DNA from 3 places in the Ruegeria sp. R8_1 genome. Region 1 is predicted to be linked to each of the others. Evidence: riboswitches for the same ligand, from Rfam matches in the RefSeq annotation. Region 1 holds a riboswitch; each other region holds the start of a gene.
What was found. A riboswitch is a leader RNA that binds a small molecule or an ion and turns the genes downstream of it on or off. The one in region 1 is predicted to bind cobalamin.
Positions count from the first base shown of each region.

Region 1 (2,263 bases):
ATCGCAGTACTGTGGGCGCGCTGTCCGAAAAACTGTCGGATGAGATCGGCACCGCCCCGGCCCTGATCCTTTATGGCCCGCTGGCAGAGTTTGACGATGTTTGACCTGACCCTGATCGGCATCGGCACCGGCAACCCCGACCACGTGACCTTTCAGGGCGCGCAGGCGATCCGCGCGGCGGACCTGATCCTGATCCCCCGCAAGGGCGAGAACAAGGCCGATCTGGCCGGGCTGCGCGAAAAGATCATTGCGCAGGTGACCGACACGCCGCCGCAGATCGCCTATTTCGATATTCCCAAGCGCCGCTCGGAAGACGGGTATCTGCGCGGGGTGGACGAATGGCACGACGCGATTGCGTTGCGCTGGCGCGAGGCGATTGCCGCCCATCCCGGTGCACAGCACGTGGCGCTGCTGATCTGGGGCGATCCGTCGCTATACGACAGCTCACTGCGAATCGCGGCGCGGTTGGACCCTCAACCGACGACGCGAGTGATCCCTGGCATCACAGCGCTGCAGGCGTTGACGGCGGCCCACGCGATTCCGATCAACGAACTGGGCGCGCCTTATATCGTGACCACGGGGCGGCGGATTCGCGACGAAGGGTGGCCGGACGGTGCATCGAACGTGGCGGTCATGTTGGATGGTGAGTGCTCGTTCCAACATCTTCAGATGGCAGATTATGACATCTGGTGGGGGGCTTACGTGGGCATGACTGAAGAAATCTTGATCAACGGCCCTCTGATCGATGTTGCACAGTCGATTCTGGACACCCGAGCAACTGCGCGCGCTGATCATGGGTGGATCATGGATATTTATCTTCTCAAAAAGCGCGTGATCTGACGTAAAACGTCGCAAATGACGATTGCGCGGCAGCAGATGAAACGGCTAAATGAACCTGTCTGGTCCTGTCGGCAATACCGGCAAGCTAAGAGGGAATGTGGTGAGACCGCGCGCGATCGAATCCACAGCCGCCCCCGCGACTGTAAGCGGTGAGCCCTGTTCAACCAGCCACTCCTGAGTTTCAGGGGGAAGGCGAACAGAGGCATCGACCCGTGAGCCAGGAGACCTGCCAGGCGTGATTTGAAACACCGGCCGTCGGGTGCGACGGCATAGGAGAATTAAAAATGACAACACAAACACAAACCGCTTCGCGCGCTGGTATTCTGCCGGTCATGTTCGCTGTGGTTCTGGGCCTTGGCATCATTTCGGTGACCGGTCACGTTCAGGCGGCTGCCCTGCATGACGCTGCCCATGACGTGCGTCACGCAACTGGCTTCCCCTGCCACTAAACCCATGTTTGGTCGCATTCTGACCAGCGCGTTGTTCGCTGGTGCTACAGCAGGGCTGATTGCCGCCCTGCTGCAGCTTGCGTTTGTGCAACCGGTTTTGCTGCACGCGGAACTGTATGAATCGGGTGAATTGGTGCATTTCGGCGGTGACGTCGTAAGTGCTCACCCCGAGCTGCCGGGAATGTTCTCGGACCTGTTCCGCGATGCGCTGAGCGTTATTTTCACCATGCTCATCTATACCGGTTATGCGCTGATGATGATCGCGCTGATGTCGGTGGCCGAGGGCAGCGGTCACAAAATCGACGGGCGCACAGGCGTCTTGTGGGGCCTGGCCGGGTTTGTCGCGGTTCACCTTGCGCCGGGGTTCTCCCTGGCACCCGAAGTGCCCGGCGTGGCAGCGGCGGATGTCGCAGCGCGTCAGGTCTGGTGGTTTGCCACAGTCGCGTCGGCAGGTGTTGCCATGTGGCTTATTGCCTTTGGCGGCACCCTGATCAGCTATGTGATCGCAGCCGCCTTGCTGTTGGCCCCACATCTGATCGGCGCGCCCGAGCCGGACGTGTTCACCGGCCCCGTTCCGACCGAGATCGGAGCGCTGTTTGCCGCACGCGCCTTTGGCATCGGCCTGGTAGCCTGGGTTCTGGTCGGGGCATTCGCCGGATACTTCTGGCGACATGAAAGTCAGCGTGCCGAAGCTGCGGCCTGACCAGCACGCCACTAAACACGCCGAGACCAGCTCGGCGTGTTTCTACTACCATCAAGGAACATAAAATGGCACGCTCACTTGCCCTGTTTGCAATCGGCATAGTTTTTGGCAGTGGTGCAGGATTTGTGGTTGCGGCTGCAAATGGCGTCACTTTCGACGGCCATGACCATGGCGATCCTGCACATCACAGTTCATCTCACGTCGAGGCAGCCGCACACGATCATTCGACTGCCATCAACCTGCCTGCTGGTGCTGATGCTCCGGGGCTTGA
Region 1 covers NZ_JAGHRL010000001.1:337,253-339,515, reverse strand. The annotation lists gene cobA (uroporphyrinogen-III C-methyltransferase) at 1-104, shown strand, start outside; gene cobF (precorrin-6A synthase (deacetylating)) at 97-840, shown strand; cobalamin riboswitch at 884-1,089, shown strand; gene J7380_RS01680 (CbtB-domain containing protein) at 1,125-1,289, shown strand; gene J7380_RS01675 (CbtA family protein) at 1,294-1,992, shown strand; gene J7380_RS01670 (hypothetical protein) at 2,058-2,263, shown strand, end outside.

Region 2 (2,263 bases), on a different contig from region 1:
GCAGACCCAGCGCAAAGGCCATGTCTGTCATGTTCATGTCATGTACGACCAACCGTTCGGGCTGGGTTTCAAACACCAGCGGTTCACCACAATTGTCTACGGTCACTTCATGCGCGGCAACACCGCTCGCCATGGCTATAACCAGAGCCACGGACAAGATATGTTTCATTTTGGAAATCTCCTGGAGGGTTGGGAAACAGTGGTTTTTCGTATGTCCAGCGCGGGGATCATCCGACCGTCGTGCTGAAAGAATAAGTAGTCGACGCCGAACGTGTCGCGCACATGTTGAGTCGTCAGGACCTCGGAAACAGGGCCAAACCCGGTCAGCCGGGTAGATTTCATCAACGCGACATGGGTGGCGAATTCGGGGATCATGACAATGTCATGGACAATCATTATGACGGTTATCCCCAGTCCAGCGACCAGCGATAACATCCGCCCTTTGGCGTCGGGATCCAAATGGTTCGTCGGTTCGTCCAAAAACAGAAGAGTAGGGTTCTGCGCCAGCGCACGCGCGATATGGGCGCGCTGACGTTCGCCACCCGACAACACTGCCATGCGCTTGTCGGCAAGCTCCAAAAGGCCGGTCAGGTCCAGAATTCGCGTCAAGTCGTTTGCGTGATCTTCAGAGGAGCGGTCCGAGCGAATTGGAATTTGCCCAAGTGCCACATAGTCACGCAGATGCAACCGCCCATCGGGATATTCTTGCTGACTGACGACGGCAATTTTTCGGGCGCGCTCCGTCGCTGACAATGTCTTCAAGCTCTGCTCTTGCACCAGAACGTCGCCTTCGGACAGAGCTTCAGCGCCACATAGTAAGTTCAGCAGAGTGGTTTTGCCAGCGCCATTCGGACCGGCAATGGCCAGAACCGACCCCTCTTCCAGATCGAACGAGATGTCCTGCAACAGAACTTCACCGTGAAAAGAATAGTAGGCTACACCACGCGCCTGCAGGAAGGGTCTGGTCATCATCGAGCTCCTCCAACAGCCAACGCCGGCATGCGCGCCAATGTCTTGGTTATCAGAGGTGCAGGCCTGTCTGTGGCCTTTGTCCAACCAGTCGCGCTGCCCAGGTATTGCGCGGCGAATTGGGCAAGAGCATTCAGCTCCTGCTCGGTGCCGATATCACCAAACAGGTATTGGGCTTTTCCCGGGGCCTGAAATCCGACGGTGACCGGGTGATCGCATCCAGCCATACAATCTACTGTACGCACTGCGAAACCCGCAGGCAATTCAGGGCACAAGGCATCCGCAATGTGCTGCGCTGCCTCCAGACCCTGACAGGTCGCGCAGATCAGAACAAAATGATCAGTGGGCCCGGTCATCAAGCGCCTGTTGCACGGCCGCTGAGGCCGTACTGAAACGCGGTCGCGCATAAAGGCGTACGAGGTACCATCAAGCCTCCTTCCAGGACGCCCCGCCCCGGGTTGGTTTCGGTTGCGATGGCAGGTCTCCTGACTTGCGGGTCGAGGCTTGGCCACCCTTCCCGACATTATTCATGTCAGTGGGATATTGGCTTCGCTCACCGCCTACAGTTGCGGGGGCAGTTACGGACTTGGCACTTAAACCTCACCGTATTCCCTTTTCACCGCTGGAGCATGCCCCAGGGAACCATCAAATGCGTCACTGCCCGAGATCAGATCGCCGGTCAACACAAATCACCGGAGGTTGCGCAGGAATATAGTTTTGAAAATATGTTTCCCTTCAGGAAAATTGCAGGCGATAACGGCGAAGCGAAAGGCGTTAAGGATAGGTTGGTGAAAGCATCAAACGATAGGTCCAAACTTCAGTTTTCTCAGGATCCCCACAAGGTCAGGGACCCCGGTGAAAAGAACCTCGAAACGGCGATCGGTCGGGAAATCCGCGCGTTGAGGTTACAGCAGGGCGTAACAATTGCGGAATTGTCGGGGCTGACCGGATTGTCCATCAGTATGCTGTCAAAAATCGAAAACGGATACACATCGCCTTCATTGACGACGCTGCAATCTCTGGCCAATGCCCTAAGCACACCGATCACTGCCTTTTTCCGCAGATATGAAGAAACCCGAAACGCAACCCACACCAAAGCGGGAAAGGGCGTTGAAACAGAAAGAGCCGGGACACGCGCAGGCCATCAATACAGCCTTTTGGGTCATATGGGGTCTAATGCCAGCGGTGTTGTGGTCGAACCCTATCTGATCACGCTGACGGAAGAGTCCGACACTTTCCCCACGTTCCAGCATGACGGGATTGAAATGCTCTACATGCTTGAAGGCGAAGTCGA
Region 2 covers NZ_JAGHRL010000005.1:261,936-264,198, reverse strand. The annotation lists gene J7380_RS13415 (ABC transporter substrate-binding protein) at 1-169, opposite strand, end outside; gene J7380_RS13410 (ABC transporter ATP-binding protein) at 166-969, opposite strand; gene J7380_RS13405 (DUF1636 domain-containing protein) at 969-1,325, opposite strand; cobalamin riboswitch at 1,427-1,631, opposite strand; gene J7380_RS13400 (XRE family transcriptional regulator) at 1,758-2,263, shown strand, end outside.
Region 2: it holds a riboswitch for cobalamin, as region 1 does, so the genes downstream of both, J7380_RS13405 (DUF1636 domain-containing protein) here and J7380_RS01680 (CbtB-domain containing protein) in region 1, are expected to answer to the same signal.

Region 3 (2,263 bases), on a different contig from region 1:
AACGGCTTCGGGCGGAACCATCTGGTCGTCCTCGAAAGTGAACAGATCGACCGGTTTGCCTTTCTCTGCCCAGGTTGCGGCTGGTAGCGTTTTTCCGATTTCAGGCAGATAGTTTTGGGGCGCCGTGCACCACTTACGCCACTGCCAGTAAACCGATGCAGGCAGGTCGGCCCCAAATCCCACTGCCTTTCCTGGCAGGTATCCAACGGTTTTTACCGCCAGCGGAACATGTCCATACCAGAACAAGGACGCCAGCGCGCGATAAGGCCAAGGGTGATCACTGATTGTCACCAGCCCCGAACACACACAGATCATGCGATCTATATGGTCGATATCAGGTTGTATTGGCCCCAACATCCCTCCGACCGAGTGTCCTATGCTCCAGTGTTCTGCGTGTGGGTAACGTTGGCGCATTTCCGCTCTGGCGGCAGGCATGTCGGTCAGCGCCCAATCCGCCATCTTCACCCGCGATTCCTGCAGTGGTCCGGTTAGTGAGTGGCCAAAGTCGCGATAGTCGTAGGTCAGGCAGGCGATCCCCTGATCCGCTGCCAGCCAATGCGCGAAATGCTGATAATAATCCCTCGGGACACCGGTCGCACCATGTACAACCACAGCGACTTTGGGATCGGTCACGGGCCGGTACAGGCGCGCCGACAGCATTGCCGAACCGGCAGAAAACCGAAAATCCTCGGTCAGGACGGGGGGTGTATCATCCAGCATAGCATTGCTCACCTGATCTGAACTGTTCGGTTTACCCCTTATCCCCACTTCTTTGGCCAGGCTGAGTCAAGGGCGCATCAAGATGACCAAACGTCCACTTTGCACCTACTGCCGCTTGACTCAAAGCCCGCTCAACCGCTAGCGATGGCGTGATGGTTCTTGTCCCGTGTCGGGACAGGATGAAAAGGGAACACGGTGCGATTCTGCCCGGTCATGCCGGAACGAACCAAGGCCGCGACTGCCCCCGCAACTGTAAGCGGTAAGCAATGCCGAAATACCACTGGCCAAACGGCTGGGAAGGTCGGCAACGCGATGACCCGCAAGTCAGGAGACCTGCCATCAAAGCAAAACTGTAACTCGGGCGGGGTGTCCGGGCGGGATTGTCAGCGCGCTGTCACACCTGATCCATGCCCCGTTCCCCGCGCGGAGGGCGCATTATGATCTGGAAGACAAAAACGCACCAATTCAGTGCAACCCTATGTCAGAAAACCGGCAAGACCTGCCCGGCTCTGGCGCAGATGGCACGGGCTGTTGTGCAAGCGATGGAATCCGCAGTGCCCGCCACTTCGGATGACTTCGCCTTGGACGGCAGCGGAGAGCTGGGCCATTGCCCACAGGGCTGCATCGCTCGATTCCGCGCCCGGAAAGATCAAATTCGCATCTTCTGCGGCACCAGCACGGACGCCTCGCTCGACGCATTGGATGGTTATGCGGATATGCTGTTCGGCCCCGATGCGGCGGCCCGTCCGGCCAGCCTGTTGCCAGCGCCGCCCTGCGCCATGCTTGAAGTGTCAGAGCTGGCCCCGGCGCAATCAGCACAGCCCCAGCAGCATCTGGCGCTGTAACTCAGTCCGGCGCGCAGGTTGCCCAGCGCATTTGCCCATCGGTTTCAACCGCACAGGGCCGCACGGCGCGCAAGCGACGCAACGCCGCGTCAGGTGCTATGCCCTGTTCGACCATCAGCCGCAGGGCGATCATCCCCGACCGCCCGCACCCGCCCCGGCAATGCACCAGCACCCGCCCTCCACGCGCCAGAATATGCGCGGCGGACTGGCTGATCTGCGGCCATGCGGCCTCGGTGTCTGGTGACGGCGCGCCAAAATCCACAATCGGCAGGTGCGTCCAGCTTATGCCCTCGGCGCGCAGGTCATCCCCCAGTGTTCCCGCCCCGGCCTGCGCCATCTCGGGGCTTGTGGTCATCGAGATCACAAGACCGGGCCGCCAGCGGCGGATAACATCCAAATCCCGCGCATATTCCTCCGTGCGCCCCGGCAGCGGTGACAGCGCGACATGGCCAGCCCCGACCGCGACCGCGTGAATTGCAAATGGCTCCATCCCCGCCCTCCTTTTCACATCGCTTCTATGCCGTGCAAACTGACCTGCAAACCGAATTTCCCCGTTGGCGGCGGTGGACGCGGGCGGCGGGGGTCTCTACGCTGCGTCGGAACCCGAATCCGACAGAGCAGATATGACCGACACGCCCAGCCCCGCCTATCAGGTTCTTGCCCGCAAATACCGCCCCGAAACCTTTGCCGATCTGGTC
Region 3 covers NZ_JAGHRL010000007.1:49,820-52,082, forward strand. The annotation lists gene J7380_RS15990 (alpha/beta fold hydrolase) at 1-720, opposite strand, end outside; cobalamin riboswitch at 857-1,076, shown strand; gene J7380_RS15995 (hypothetical protein) at 1,158-1,565, shown strand; gene J7380_RS16000 (dual specificity protein phosphatase family protein) at 1,567-2,055, opposite strand; gene J7380_RS16005 (DNA polymerase III subunit gamma/tau) at 2,129-2,263, shown strand, end outside.
Region 3: it holds a riboswitch for cobalamin, as region 1 does, so the genes downstream of both, J7380_RS15995 (hypothetical protein) here and J7380_RS01680 (CbtB-domain containing protein) in region 1, are expected to answer to the same signal.